Regions from separate parts of the Enterococcus sp. AZ196 genome, predicted to be linked through region 2. Evidence: riboswitches for the same ligand, from Rfam matches in the RefSeq annotation. Region 2 holds a riboswitch; the other holds the start of a gene.
The links. A riboswitch is a leader RNA that binds a small molecule or an ion and turns the genes downstream of it on or off. The one in region 2 is predicted to bind FMN.

Region 1 (7,778 bases), on a different contig from region 2:
GACTATCTTTCTTCCTTTCTCTCAACACCTGCTGCCCCTTGCCCGACTCATAAAAAAAAGTGGATCGCTTTTTTAGCAGCCCACTCTTTCAATTTATATAGTAAGATTGATGGTAAACAATCCTTGTTTTTCTAATTAAAAGTCACTCCACGCATCGTCAGCAGTTGTCTCTGCTTGCTTGGGTTGACGCTTAGGCTGACGCTCCGGACGACTATACGGACGTTCGTAAGATTGATTGCGGCTTTCTGCTTTTGGCATGATTGCCATTAATACGAAGTACAGTAAAATCGGTGCGCCGTCTAAGAAAAAGTTGCTGAAAACAAATGCCACTCGTGCAATGGTAGGATCGATCCCAAAATATTCCGCGACTCCCGCTATTGTTCCTGTCAATACTCGATTGTTTTGTGATTTCGTCATTTTTTTCATCATGTTCACTCTCTTCCTTTATTTTCCAAAAACACTATTTTCGAGAATCCCATCTTATTTTAGATTTCGTTCATTTCGATCTTCCCACTTGCGATGTGTTTTTATCTTATGTCCTTATTATGCAGAATTTCCTTTACTTCGTCATAGGGCGAAAGACGTATTTTTGCTCTAATTATTTAGTATGATAACGCTCCTTGATCATGCCTAACTGTTGAGATTTATCAAAAAACTGTTAAAATGCTTTTTAATCAATGAAAGCTTTTATGATCAGAAGGAGATGTTTGCTTGATTCAGATTCGCGAAATAACACCACAAGATAAGCCAAGACTGCAGAAGCTTTACTTGGAAAGTCGCCAAAAAACCTTTTATTGGAGTGATCCGAAACAAATGCACCTAACAGATTTCGACCGCGATACAAAGGACGAATCGATTTTTGTCGCAGAGGCAGATAAAACAATTCTTGGCTTCATTTCCTTCTATCTGCCAGATAATTTCATTCATTGCTTATTTGTCGACACTCATTTTAAAGGACAAGGAACGGGACACCAGCTCTTGGAAAAAGCCAAACAGCAGTTAAAACGTCCGATGAGTTTGAAATGCGTATCACAAAACACCCCGGCTTTGACTTTTTATGAAAAGGAAGGCTGGGAAAAGCTCGAGGAAGTAAACGACCATGAGGCGTATTGGAACATGATTTATCGTTAGCCATTTCTTCCGTAAAAATCCAACTTATCTGAATTCAGACATAAAAAACGCTTGCATTTGGATTAAAAACATGTGAAAATAAACACAATAAGTTCTTCAGGGCAGGGTTTAATTCCCGACCGGCGGTGATAGTCCGCGAGCCTTTTGGCTGACTCAGTGCAATTCTGAGACCGACAGTACAGTCTGGATGGAAGAAGAAAAGCGTGTGTTTGTTGATCGTTCAGATAACAAACGCTATTTGACGAATCAATACACCCTTTTTCTACTTTGACTGTGCCTTGCAAATGTTGTTGTAAGGTTCTTTTTTATGTTTTAAGAAAGGTGTGTTGAAATGAAATTTACTGCAAGAAAATTAGTGATGATCGCGATTTTTGGGGCGCTCTCCTATGTGTTGATGCTCTTCAAGTTCCCGCTGCCGTTCATGCCGCCGTTTATGGATTTTGATTTGGCGGGTGTTCCTGAATTATTAGGAACGTTTCTGCTGGGACCTGTTTCGGGTATCTTCATCGTATTGATCAAACTCATGATCAAACTAGCCACAGTCGGAACGGCTTCGATGTTTACTGGAGAAATCCAAAACTTTCTTTTGAGTGTCAGCTTTATTTTACCCGCTAGTTGGATCTATCAGCGTTCAATGAACAAGGGATCCGCCTTAAAGGGCATGTTAGCCGGTACTGCTGTTGTGACTTTTGTTGCCTGCTTATCAAATGTATATTTTATCATCCCTTTTTACACGAAGCTGTATGGCTTGTCGATGGAAGCGATTATCGCGATGACCCAAGCAGTCAATCCGATGGTAGACAGCGTGTGGAAATTAGTCATAATCGGGATCATACCGTTTAATTTGATCAAATACGGCGTCACTACCGCAGTCGTCTATTTTTCTCTGGATCGCCTGCGAGCAATTTTTCTTAGACGGGAGTTTTTATAGTGGAATTTCAAAAGGCAGTTGCGCTCTTCTATCAGAAGCTCGGAAGAAAAAAGATCATGGCTCTGGCTACCAGCCTGAATGATCATGTCATGGTTCGGAATGTCAGCGTCATTATCCATGATCAGAAAATCTTATTCAAAACAGATAAGAACTTTCGTAAAACCAAACAGTTGCTCGAAAATCCCCAAGTGGCGATCTGTCACTGGGGCGTTCAGATCGAAGGCATCGCCATTAATCATGGATTAGTTGTCGACCAAGAGGACCGCTCTTTTCAAACCTTGTATCAAAAACACTGGGAAAAGAGCTACAATGCCTATCCTCACAAGGACAGTGAAATTCTAATCGAAGTGGTACCCAAATTGGTAGAAATCTGGGATCAAGACAAAGATGACAATGGCTTTCAACTGTTTATTGATTTTGAGCAGGAAAAAGCTGAGATTGTGAATTATGATTAGAAAAGGAGATCAGACGAAATTTCGTTTGATCTCCTTTTGATTAACGATCCAATTGTTTCGCTTTTTCAACAATACACTTTGCCGTTAATCCATAATGTTCTTTCAGCAACTCCGGATTGCCTGATTGCCCAAACTGATCCTGAACACCAACTTTAACGACTTTCGTTGGCTGATTTTCTGATAAGAATTCAGAAACTGCACTGCCAAGTCCACCAATTACGCTATGCTCTTCTGCAGTTATGATCCAAGGCGTTTCTTTGGCTGCTTGTAAAACCATTTCTTCGTCCAAAGGTTTGATGGTTGAAAAGTTCAATACACGAACGTTGATCCCTTGCTCCGCTAGCTCTTTCGCAGCGGCTAACGCTTCCTGCACCATCAATCCTGTTGCGATAATCGTACCATTATTTCCATCTACCAAGGTCTCAGCCTTACCAATCACGAATGATTGTTTCGTCTCATGAACTCTTTCAACAGCTAATCGGCCTAATCTTAGATAAACAGGACCCTCATGTTCCATAATCGTCTCAATTGCCGCTTCTGTTTCCAGATCATCGACTGGATTAAGGATCGTCATTCCGGGAATCACCCGCATCAGTGTAATATCTTCGATCGCCTGATGCGAACCACCATCCTCACCGACAGTGATTCCAGCATGGGTCGCAGCGATTGTCACGTTCAATTTTTGGTAGGCAACCGCATTACGAATTTGCTCATAAGCTCGGCCTGCCTCGAAAATCGCGAAGCTGCTGGCAAAAGGACGCTTTCCACCTAGCGCTAATCCTGCAGCTGTTCCGATCATATCACCTTCCGCGATTCCAAGATTAAAAAATTTTTCTGGTGCCGCTTTGGCAAAAATATCTGTTTTGGTAGCCGCTGACAGATCTGCATCCAGCACTACGAGATCTTTATGATCCTTGAGCTTCACCAGCGTTTCGCCGTAAGCTTGTCTTGTCGCTTTTTTCACGTTAAAACGCCTCCTTCAACTCTGCTAATGCTTGTTCCGCTTCTGCTTGAGAAGGGGCTTTTCCGTGCCAGCCTACCTGGTCTTCCATAAAGCTGACGCCTTTTCCTTTGTTCGTTTGGCAAACAATGACAGTTGGTCCTTCATTATAGTTTTTCGCCCGACTGATTGCTTGTGTCAATGAGGCAAAATCATGTCCATCGGCTGTCAGAACGTTCCAATTAAAGGCCGCGAACTTTTTGCCAATATTTTGAACGCCCATCACTTCATCATTGGTTCCATCGATCTGCAACCCGTTATTATCAACAAAAGCTATGACATTATTCAATTTGTAATGCGCCGCAGTCATAGCCGCTTCCCACACTTGACCTTCCTGCAGCTCACCATCGCCAAGCAGGATATATACTTTCTTTTCAATCCTATCTAAGCGTTGCGCTAAAGCTAACCCATTCGCAATCGATAATCCTTGGCCTAAAGAACCGCTGGAAGTATCGACACCCCGAGTTTTGATCCGATCCGGATGTCCCTGTAAATGACAACCGAATTTTCGCAAATCCAGCAAATCTTCTTTAGGGAAAAAGCCTTTATCCGCCAACACCGTATAAAGCGCCGGCGCCGCATGCCCTTTTGATAAGATAAAATGATCGCGATCCTTTTGATCATAATTGTCCAATGTGATATCCATTTCTTGATAATATAGGACGGTTAAAATATCAATCGCCGATAATGAGCCGCCTGGATGACCTGAACCAGCGGAAGCTAGAGCTCGAATGATCCATTCTCGCAGTTCAAGTGCCTTTTTTTCTAACTTTTCCATTTTCATCTTCCATTCAACTCTATTTTTTCATTTCCTCGAGAAAGACATTCATCAACATCCAAGAAGATTCCGATCCCGGATCTTTATGCCCAACCGCACGTTCACCCAAACGCATCGCCCGGCCTTTTTTGGCAATCAAAGGAACGGTCGATTCTGCACCTTGCTTCATGATCGCTACCGTTTCTTCCATCACAGCGACTGGATCAGCATCATCTTTGTGTGCATCCAGATAATCGATTCCTGGCTGTAACGCATCGATCATTGTTTTGTCGCCAATTTCAGCCTTTCCCCGCAGTTGCACGGCTTCGACACCGTTTTTTAACATATCAGCGAATTCAGAAAATGAAACTTCAGCCTTTCCTGCGGCATCTTTCCCCATTTTGATAAAGAAACTGCCATACAGAGGACCAGAAGCTCCCCCGACCTTACTTAGCAACAACATGCCCGATTTCTTCAATAAGGTGGTCACATCATCAGCTTTTTCCAAATTGTCCTGCAAATTGGCATTCACTGCTCGAAAACCGATACTTAAATTGATTCCGTGATCACCATCGCCGATATCTGAATCTAGTTTTGTCCAGTAGTCACGATTTTCTTCCGCGAGTTCTGCCATCTTTGCTAAACTATCTGCAAAGAATTGTTTATCTAACACCATTTCACTCATATTTACACCTCTTTTTTTTATTCTTGAAAAAGAACTTCATTCCTACTTTGAACAAATCTGAGAATCAGAACGAAAGCCTTTTCTTACAATTTATAATACGGTGTGTCACACGGCGCATCAAGCAGTTCTTTGATCTCATCGTCCAACTTGACTAAAGTCACTGACATTCCAGCCATATCCATTGAAGTTGCAAAATTTCCTACGTCTGTCCGATGAATCTCGATCCCTTTTTCATTTAAAATTTGATCGACACGGCGATAGCAGACATATTGGTCCATCACTGGTAATGCTCCCAGTCCATTTACCAAGACATATACCTCATCACCATCAGCGATTTTAGAATCTTCAAGGATGATCTCCATAATCTCATCAATGATTACATCCGCTTTTTCCACTTTACGGCGTTCGATTCCAGGTTCACCGTGAATCCCCATACCGATCTCCATGTCGCCTTCATCCATTTGGAAAATCACTTCACCGGTAACTGGCAACGTAGAAGAAGATAAGGCTACACCTAGTGAATACGTATTATCATTGGCTTTTTCTGTCACTGCTTTGACTTGATCCAGATCATAGCCCTTAGCTGCCGCACTTCCTGCGACCTTAAAGACTGGCAAATCTCCTGCAACCCCGCGACGGTCTTTTTTATCTTTAGCTGAATAAACATCATCCGTCGTCGTTACAGTTTCAACACGAATGCCGTCTTCTTCCATCGCCATTTCAGCACCCATATCGAAATTCATGACATCGCCTGCGTAGTTCCCATATAAGTAAAGACAACCTTTTCCACTATCAACCGCCTTCACCGCTTCGTAACAAGCGTCTGGTGCAGGCGAGGTATTCACATTCCCCACTACAGCCGCATCTGCGAAATCTTTCCCAACATAGCCCAAGAACATCGGCTCATGCCCAGATCCGCCGCCGACGATCACTCGTACACGTGGTTCTTCACTCATTAATTTACTGATAACAACGCGATTCTCAAGATCTAATGATACATAATTTTTGTTTGCCGCCGCATATCCCTCTAACATTTCCTCTACTACTTCATAGCCGTCATTGATTAACCGTTTCATATTCCCATTCTCCTTTTTTTATGTTTATTTTTATAAGAACAAAGATAGTAAAAAGCCGCCCAACAGTCCGCCGATCACCGCGGCTGCAATTTTCGGAAATGATTTCTTCACGTTTCCGCCAACTAATGCGGAAGCCACCCAAACACCAACGCCAGCTGCCAGCCCTTGATCGACCCAAGCTGCTCCTGATTGCGTGATCATCGGTGTGGAAATCCCATGATTGATACACCAAACCGTTCCAACAATAAATAGTGCTGCCATCCAACCGCCGATTGGACCCCAATTATCCACCATCTTTCCCCATGCCATGCGGATTACAAAAGGAAACAAAAATCCACCGCACAATGTTGCCAATCCTAAACCCAAAGTCATTTATTTTTCCTCCGTTCCTTAATCTTCGCCAACTAAACGATCTAATTCTTTTTCAGTCATGCCAGGTTCTGGAGCTTTTTCTTCACGTAGTTCTTCTTTTGCCACACTCTTCTCAAATGCTGCCGCTACGACACCGCCGATTGCTGCACCCAAAATAACTAACACAATCGTCGGCAATGAAGCAGTAAATGCCGAAGCACCTTGCATAAATGAATCCCGAGCAATCCCGCAAACACCGATCGCAAGCCCCATGTCTACGAAGGCTGCATCATCTTCGTTACCGGTCAAATTTACATAATGATTCATAAACCACATTGGTCCAATAATAATACCTGCTGCTAAATACCCACCGAAGATGCCGAAACTGCCCAGCTCATTCCAAACTGACATAACAATAACTCCAGCAATCATGTACCCTACCATACTTCTTAGAAATTTCATTTTTTTCGCTCCTTTTCTATATAAATTATAATTGTGCCAACTCTTGAATGATCATTTCTCTTTCCTGACAAACCGTTGCTTGAACTGCTGCTGCGAAAGCCCCCTCTACCAATGGACAATCCATGATCTCCGTTTTTCCTGCCAGTTGTTCATCATCAATTAGATCAATCGCTGTTTCAGAGCTTAGAATAGCGCTTCCAATATCGCAGAAGATAAGAATGTGATCACAGTCCGCATTTTCCTCGATTGCTTCCATAATCATGACTGAGTTTGTACCCAACCGGCCATCACCAGTTCCCCCAGCTGAGATGATGCGTACCGCATCACTAGTTCCAGTCATTTCCTCAATCATTTCTTTCGTCCCATCAGTGATTTTCTGACTATGAGAAACAAGAATGATTCCAAACATTTTTTATTCCCCCTTTACTTTCCTTACCGTTTCAACAATCGTCGCGTAGTTTTTAGGATTATGCCCGAAACGTCCAACAAACACACCATCGACATTTTCATTAGAGACGATCAGCTTCGCATTTTCTTGAGAAACGGAGCCGCCATAAATGATTCGGATCTTTTCAGCCGTTTGAATGTCATACAGTTCTTTAATACATTCACGAATCAAACCATGCACTTGATGGACATGGGTTGCACTAGCAGCACAGGTCTTTCCTACTGCCCAAGCTGGTTCATAGGCAAGAATGATCTTTTCAACTTGCTTCCCTTCGAGCTGGAAAAGATCAAGAAATAGCTGTTTCTTCATTAAGTCTTTGATTTCTTGATAGTCATCGGTTTTTGTGACTTCTCCGATACATAGAACCGGTGTCACGTCATAATCCAAAGCTAGCCGCACTTTTTGATTGATCATTTCATCGTCTTCATTAAAAATCGTGCGACGTTCAATATGGCCGATTTCCGCATAACTGCCCTTCATTT
Region 2 (7,778 bases):
ACTTTCTTCGGCGCTACTTTCTTCAGTACTGGATTTCTCTGTTGAAGATACCTTTGATACCTGCGTTGTGCTCTCAGGAGAGGCCGCTGGTTTATCATCTCCACGAGTAATCCAGAAAAAGGCACCCGCGGGAATCAAAATAAGGGCTAACAATAATGCGACCAGAATTGTCAAGAATTTCGTATTTCCGCCACCTTTGTTACCACCACTACGACGAGACTGGCTACGTGAATATGTTTCTTCTTCACTATCAGATTCGTAAATATGTTGATCCCACGGTTCATTGTTCGTATCGTTATAGCGATCTTTTCTACTCAATTTCTCTAACCTCCTAAATGCTATCGCCATGTATTATACCATAGCTCTTGAAAAAGTGGCGTTACTTTTCAATCTTTCTTAGCATTTTTAAAAATTTTTTGAACTATTTTTTGCCAAGTAAATGGTGTTTCGGACGGTATTTCTTTACTTATTTTTATTGCTAAAGTGGCCCCATCGTTATCACAGCAATTTGAATTTTTCTTATGAAGCGTCTCGTCAAAATAGGATACTAAAAATTTGCGACGACAGTTTGCAGTTGAAATATAATCTAACATTTTTTTTAATTGTACTTTTTTTGTTACTCCTCTCTTACTTAATAAATCTAGCAAGCGTGATTCTTGATTAGGAAAAAATTGCTCCCATTTTTTAATCAGAGGATCTTCAAAAACGAGATCTGTTATTTTTTGTTTGATTTCAAATAATTTTTTTGATTGATTCGTTTGTTCTTGTAGAAAATGATGAATATGTTCATCGCCTTCTTCATAAAGTAGAATGGCTTGACTAGGTTGGCCATCTCTACCAGCTCGACCTACTTCTTGCAAATAATTCTCAGGTGAATCCGGTAAATCATAGTGAATAACAAACCGAATATTGTCTTTGTTAATCCCCATTCCAAAAGCATTTGTTGCAATTAACAACTGTAAATCTCCAGCTAGAAATTGCTGTTGCAACATTCGCCGTTCTTGACCGCTGAGTCCTCCATGATAGTAAGCAACAGCATGAGTTTGCTTAAGTAACTTATACAGTTCCTCCACTTTTTTTCGTGTGGCACAATAAACAATTCCTGAACCCGCTAATGACTCAACTAACTCTTGTAATTTCTTCAATTTATCCCCTTGATAAACAAAAAAACTAATATTCGGTCGATCAACTGAATATATAAACTCCTGTGCTTCGTCATTAAATAGTAAGCGCTGGATATCCTGGCGTACAGATCTGGTGGCTGTAGCTGTCAGCGCCAGAACTAATGATACGTTAATCTTCTTTATACCATCTGCTAGTTTTAGATATTCTGGTCGAAAATCAATTCCCCACTGTGAAATACAATGAGCCTCATCAACCACAACCAAGGACAATTTCATCGCTTGTAAAGTTTTTTGAACGTTAGCTGTCAAAAACATTTCCGGGCTCATAAAAATAAACTTATACTTCTGCGCTTCACTTAAGACCAATTGTTTTTCCCAAGATGATAGTACGCTATTCAAAGCGACCGCACGCTTTTCCCCAAGCCTTTGCAATTGAGTTACCTGGTCTTCCATTAAAGATATCAAAGGCGAAATAATGATTACAGTACCCTCAAGTAAATATCCCGGTAATTGATAACATAAGGACTTCCCCGTTCCTGTTGGTAGCATTCCAAGGACAGAATTACCAGATAGAAGAGACTCAATGATCTCCTGCTGCCCCGGTCGAAAATGATCATAATTAAATTTTGTCTTTAGTAACTCTATCAGCTCCATTGTTTTCTCCTCAAATAATAGAGTTGCGACAAGCGGAAAGTTAAGTAAGGCACCTCATAATCTTGATAATGAGCATGGATTACTTGTTCCTCGTTAAGAGCGCTAAAATCGACTCTCTCAAATCGTTCATATGGAAAATCTTTATCCATTAAACCCCATTCGATAAAATGGTCATTGATAGTCCCTTGTTTCAAATGACGCAACTCCAAAATTTCATTCATTGTTTTCCCTGCTAGAAAGAACTCTTTTGTCTTTAACATGCTTTGATTGATATTTTGCTGGTCTAACCGTAACAATAATCTTGATATTTCACCGTCTTCGATCTGTGCAAAAAAAAGATCAATCGCACGCTGGCGATAAAGGATATTCCAAGGAAACTCTTGCCATTTATCAGGAAACAATTGAAAAGCAGTTTTACCTTGAAACCCATAGCCTGAAAATTGATTGGCTAAAAAATCCGCCTCTACCTGTGGCAATTCTTTTAAAATACTTGTTAATTCCTGATAGAATTTTCTTATTAAATTAGGTTGTGAAGTTGCCAACCATTTTTTTATTTGCTGCAAGTAATACGGTCTATTTTCAATCGGAAGGTAATCATTTTCATTAAAGGATAAATTACTGACAACTTGTACCGCGAAGAGAATCATTTGCCACGAATTCTCTCGCATTCGACCATAGCGTAAATTATTCAGTCCGCTCAAATCAAAAAAATCACTTGTTAATAGCTTTTCTCCTTCTTTTGTCATCCTTCCAAAACCGTCATCAACTACAATCAACTTCTGATTTATCAATTGTTGAAGTTCTTTTTGAAATGTTTCTTCTTTTAAATTTGGCAGTGCCCCTAAATAAGCCAAATTCTTATAAAAAAAACCATGGAGCAATACTGAGCTAGTTCTTTTTCCCACTAATAAATGATATAAAGTGGAGGTTCTTAACTTGTAGCCAGTCTGAAATAACGTTAAAATAAAAAAAGTCATAGTAAAATCTCCTCTGGAAGGTGAAAAAATGAAATGCGAAATCATTCCCGAACGTTGTATTGCTTGTGGTTTATGCCAAACAATCGCTTCAGAAATTTTTGATTACACAGATGATGGTCTCGTTCTTTTTGTCGGCGAGCCTGGAGCAACTCATGAATTTATCCCTAAAGACCAGCAGGCTACAGTCATTGAAGCTGCCAAGCGCTGCCCGTCGCATGCTATACTATATCAGAAATAATAATAACACATATCATCAAAAAAAATCTCAGACGCTTGGTCTGAGATTTTTTTAAGCACATTTATGCTGAATGATGTTGTGAAGTTAATGTTTTTTTCGATAGCCAAGGCAATAATTTTGCATGTAATACTAAGAAGGCCACACTGACGATTATTCCCTTCAAAATGTTAAATGGAACGATACCTACTAAAATATAGCGACCTAATCCCATCCCTAGCATTTGACCTGCAGAAAGTCCAAAGGCCTTTAAATAGAGTGGCGTGATCACAAAATAATTTGCAATGCTCATAAAAATCGTCATTGCTAAAATCCCTAATCCAAGACCCAATACTCGTTTCGAAGATGTTTTTTTTCTGAACATTAAGAATATCGGTAATGTATACAACGTTGATGCAAAGAAGCTGGCGAAATCTCCAATCATATTATCAATGGAAAAACCGCTCATAGTTAAATGTAGTAATGACCGAATAAACGCAGTAACGACTCCTGTTAATGGTCCAAAGATAAACATATTAATTAGGACTGGAATGTCACTAAAGTCTAACTTTAGAAAGGGAAACATTGGAACAATTGGAAATGCGATAAACTGTAAAATTAGTCCCATTGCTGCTGCTACTGCCACTGCTGTCATTTTTTGTAACCTTAAGTTCTTCATCTGAAATCCTCCGTTTCGGAATCATCTTCATCGAACTATTTGAGCGTTATTTTCCACAAAAAAACTCTATGCTTCAGAAAAAGCATAGAGTTACTTGAATTCAGACTCACTCAAATAAGCTCTATCTTCTTTATCCAGACTGTACTGTCGGTATCGGAATCAAACCGATTCGGCTGCTTACGCAGTTCGCGGACTATTACCGCCGGTCGGGATTTTCACCCTGCCCCTGAAGACGAACCTTAAATTATTTTTTTATTGTAAATTCACTATAACAATTTTACTATCAAAAAACAAGTAATTGACTTGGTTACCTTGCCTGGTTCATCAAAGTATTGATTTCCTTACTATTTAATCTGCGATACTCTCCTGGACGCAAGCCTTGCAAAGTTAAATCACCATAACGTTCACGCTTTAGCTTTTGAACAGGTAAACCAACTGCTGCTAACATATTTTTGACTTGGTGATTTCTACCTTCATGAATCGTTAACTCCACAATACTCGTCTCAGCTTTTTTATCCGTTGACAGAATTTCAAAACGAGCTGGTGCTGTTTTCTTGCCTTCAATTCGTATTCCCTTTGTTAAAGGTAATAAAGTTCTTTTCTCTGCATAACCCTTTACCTTCGCTACATAAACCTTATCAATTTGATGTTTGGGATGAGCTAATTTTTGTGAAAAATCTCCATCATTGGTTAAAAGTAAAATGCCAGATGTATCGTAATCTAATCGTCCTACTGGATAAATTCTTTCAGATACAGCAGAAAAATAATCCGTTACAACTTTTCGATTTTTATCATCAGCAACAGCAGAGATAACCCCACGAGGTTTGTAAAATAAATAGTAGACATGGTCCTCTTGATAGATTGGTACACCATCAACTTCCACAATATCTTTCTTACCAACCTTTGTTCCCAGTTCCTTGACAACTTCGCCATTTACCTTAACCCGCCCAACGGTGATATAATCCTCAGCTTTACGTCGTGACGCAATTCCCGCGTGCGCGATAACTTTTTGCAATCTCTCCATTATTGTTCATCCTCTTCTTTAAAGCGGTCATAGAATAGATCCAAAGGTTCATCCTCATCCGCTAAATCTTCTTCCATTTTTTGAACATCTGGTAATTCTTCCATATCTTTTAAACCAAAATAGTCCATGAAATAGGCACTTGTTCCATATAAGATCGCCCGACCTGGGCCATCCACACGTCCCTTTTCCTCAATCAATTGCCGTGCTACTAGCGTTTGGACAGCTCCACTTGATTGAACACCTCTAAGCTCGTCAATTTCTGAACGTGTTACAGGCTGTTTATAGGCAATAATCGAAAGTGTCTCTAAGGCTGCCTGACTTAAACGATTAGCTATTGGAGATCGAGCGAATTCTTTTAGCAACGGAGCAAATTCTTTTTTTGTACTTAAAACAAAATGATTCCCCACCTCTAAAAGAGTAAGCGCGGAAGTTTCATTGCTCTCATAAGAATCCTTTAAATCAGTAATATTTTGATATATTTCTGGCATTGGCCTTTTCAAAGTAAAGGCCATTTCTTCTAGGCTTATTCCTTCTTCACCCACTACGAAAAGCATCGCTTCAACTTGACTTAATTGGTTCATACGACAGCTCCTTTAAATATTAAGATTGGTGCATAAGTTTCCTCTTGAGTCGCCGAAGCCTGTCCCTTTTTCATTAACTCTAAGAGAGCCATGAAAGTCGTAATCATTTCGTCTTTTGTATACTTAATAAAAAAAGACTCTAATGGTAATCCTTCAGACTCAGATAATTCTGCCAATCGTTGACCAATTTCACTTACCTTTTGATCAACAGTGATTGTTTCAGTAGTAACTGTCGTTTCTATCGGCTTATTCCGTTTCTTTCGTTGTAAAACATCATGCAGTGCTAAAAAAAGATCAATCGTATTTAATTGATTTTTTGGTAAAGGCAGAAGCTCATCTTCATATTCAGAAAGATCCATGGGCGCCTTAGTATAAAACAAACTTCTTTCTTCCTCTTTCTCCGACAAGACAGATGCCGCATATTTATACTTACGATATTCTAGTAATTGTTGGACTAAGGCTTCTCGGGGATCCTCCCCTTCTTCATCGTCATAGTCAAATTCTAGTTCTGGTTTTGGCAGTAGCATTTGACTTTTAATCGACATAAGTGTTGCGGCCATAACTAAGTACTCACCAGCCACTTCCAATTCTAAAGTTTTCATAGCATGAATAAAGTTCATATACTGCTCAGTTACCGCTGCTATGGGAATATCATATATATCAATTTCCAGCTGTTGGATCAAATGAAGCAGCAAATCCAACGGTCCTTCAAATACATCTAACTTTAAACTAATTGCTTCCATTTTTACCCTCGCTTATGCTCTTGCCATTTTGCTAAAAAAGCAGAGGTTGCTGGCGTTCCTATAATTTTTTGATTAGGATAGATTGCTTGTAATTCATCCATCATAGCATAGCTGATCCCTTCGCCTCGGTAAGAAGGATTCAAGCTGATATCATGAAGGACAATTTCTTGATCTTCCAACTGGCTTACACCAATTACTCCTTGTACGTTATCAGATTTTTCATTGTAATAACAATAAAGTTGATAACGATCGTCTCCTTCATATGTATCAATCTCTTTTAGCAAATGCTGTTGATCCTTCAAACTTTCGTGAAAGCTTAAAAGCCCCATTGCAATTTTTCGTTGGTTTTTTCGATATTGAGTAAGCATTCTTTCTCCTCCTGTTAAGCACGCGGGAAAAACTCTTTATACACTTCTGTCATTCTTCGTTTAGTGATGTGAGTATAAATTTGTGTTGTAGATATATCGGCATGACCTAAAAGTTCTTGGACAGTTCGTAAATCTGCCCCATTTTCAAGTAAATGCGTCGCAAAACTATGTCTTAAAGTGTGAGGGGTAACATCTTTCATGATTTCTGCCTTGATAACATATTGCTTTAGATTCTTCCATATACCTTGGCGGCTCATTCCATGACCATGATTATTAACGAATAAGAAAATGTCATTCGGTGTTTTCTTAGTCAATAAAGGTCTAACCTCTGCAAGATAACGTTCTAACCAATGGATTGCGTAATCTCCCAACGGAACAATTCGCTCTTTATCCCCTTTACCGACAGTTTGCAAGAGACCCATTTCTAAATGGATATCGCCAAGCTTTAATCCAATCAGCTCACTTACCCTCAACCCCGTCGCATACATCACTTCTAATATTGCCCGGTCACGAATTCCTAAATCAGTAGTGGTATCTGGTGCCGCAATTAAACGTTCTACTTCCGATAAAGAAAGTGTTTGGGGAAGCTTTTGAGCCTTTTTGGGGCTATCAATATGCTGCATTGGGTCGTGATCCGTATAACGTTCTTGACGCAAGAATTGATGAAAACGACGTAGGCTAGAAATCATTCGTGTAATTGTAGTAGACGCTTTACCAGCTTCAGTCAGACTTGTCAAAAAGGCCACGACTATGTATCGATCAACTGCTTGCCATTCAGCCACATTTTGATCATTCAAAAAAGACAAGTATTGTTGCAGGTCTCTTTGATAGCTGATCCGTGTATTTTCCGAAAGGCCGCGTTCAATCGATAAATAATGCAAATATTCTGTTATCTGTTCATCCATGTCCTCACCACTTTCGCTTTATCATAACAAAAAGTCCCTTGAAATGATAGCACGTATCTTTGCAAGGGACTATATAAATTAATACATTTTTAACTAGAAAACTCACGCATTCTTTTTTTCTTGACATGTTTGACAAATACCGTGGAATGTCAAACGATGATCCTTCACTAAAAAATGGTAGCGAGACTCTACCACTCGTTCCACATCTCCTAAAAGATCTTCTTCAATTTCCTCAATATTTCCACATTCAAGACACAAAAGGTGATGATGAAAATGCTCTGCACCTTCTTTGCGCAGATCGTATCGAGCCAATCCATCATCAAAACTGATTTTGTTTACAATATGCAGCTCAGTCAATATTTCTAAGGTACGATATACCGTCGCTAGGCCAATCTCAGGACTTTTCTTTTTCACTAGAAAATAAATTTCTTCAGCTGATAAATGATCTTTTTCATTTTCCAATAAAACGAGAACGGTTGCTTCACGCTGAGGTGTCAACTTGAATCCAG

Region 1: another riboswitch for FMN. It lies ahead of IGI67_RS18095 (ECF transporter S component); the one in region 2 lies ahead of IGI67_RS04305 (ECF transporter S component).

What each region holds. Positions count from the first base shown of each region.
Region 1 is NZ_JBIPAM010000002.1:66,763-74,540, forward strand. Features, by position in the region: gene IGI67_RS18085 (PspC domain-containing protein) at 136-429, opposite strand; gene IGI67_RS18090 (N-acetyltransferase family protein) at 712-1,131, shown strand; FMN riboswitch at 1,220-1,334, shown strand; gene IGI67_RS18095 (ECF transporter S component) at 1,463-2,062, shown strand; gene IGI67_RS18100 (pyridoxamine 5'-phosphate oxidase family protein) at 2,062-2,517, shown strand; gene IGI67_RS18105 (transketolase family protein) at 2,558-3,481, opposite strand; gene IGI67_RS18110 (transketolase) at 3,483-4,295, opposite strand; gene dhaL (dihydroxyacetone kinase subunit DhaL) at 4,315-4,959, opposite strand; gene IGI67_RS18120 (dihydroxyacetone kinase subunit DhaK) at 5,043-6,035, opposite strand; gene IGI67_RS18125 (Lin0368 family putative glycerol transporter subunit) at 6,066-6,407, opposite strand; gene IGI67_RS18130 (Lin0368 family putative glycerol transporter subunit) at 6,426-6,848, opposite strand; gene dhaM (dihydroxyacetone kinase phosphoryl donor subunit DhaM) at 6,874-7,257, opposite strand; gene IGI67_RS18140 (triose-phosphate isomerase family protein) at 7,261-7,778, opposite strand, start outside.
Region 2 is NZ_JBIPAM010000001.1:888,898-896,675, forward strand. Features, by position in the region: gene IGI67_RS04285 (LysM peptidoglycan-binding domain-containing protein) at 1-318, opposite strand, end outside; gene IGI67_RS04290 (RecQ family ATP-dependent DNA helicase) at 387-1,778, opposite strand; gene IGI67_RS04295 (helix-turn-helix domain-containing protein) at 1,769-2,755, opposite strand; gene IGI67_RS04300 (ferredoxin) at 2,784-2,993, shown strand; gene IGI67_RS04305 (ECF transporter S component) at 3,055-3,648, opposite strand; FMN riboswitch at 3,768-3,886, opposite strand; gene IGI67_RS04310 (pseudouridine synthase) at 3,956-4,672, opposite strand; gene scpB (SMC-Scp complex subunit ScpB) at 4,672-5,253, opposite strand; gene IGI67_RS04320 (segregation/condensation protein A) at 5,250-5,996, opposite strand; gene IGI67_RS04325 (GNAT family N-acetyltransferase) at 5,999-6,364, opposite strand; gene xerD (site-specific tyrosine recombinase XerD) at 6,379-7,269, opposite strand; gene IGI67_RS04335 (Fur family transcriptional regulator) at 7,372-7,778, opposite strand, start outside.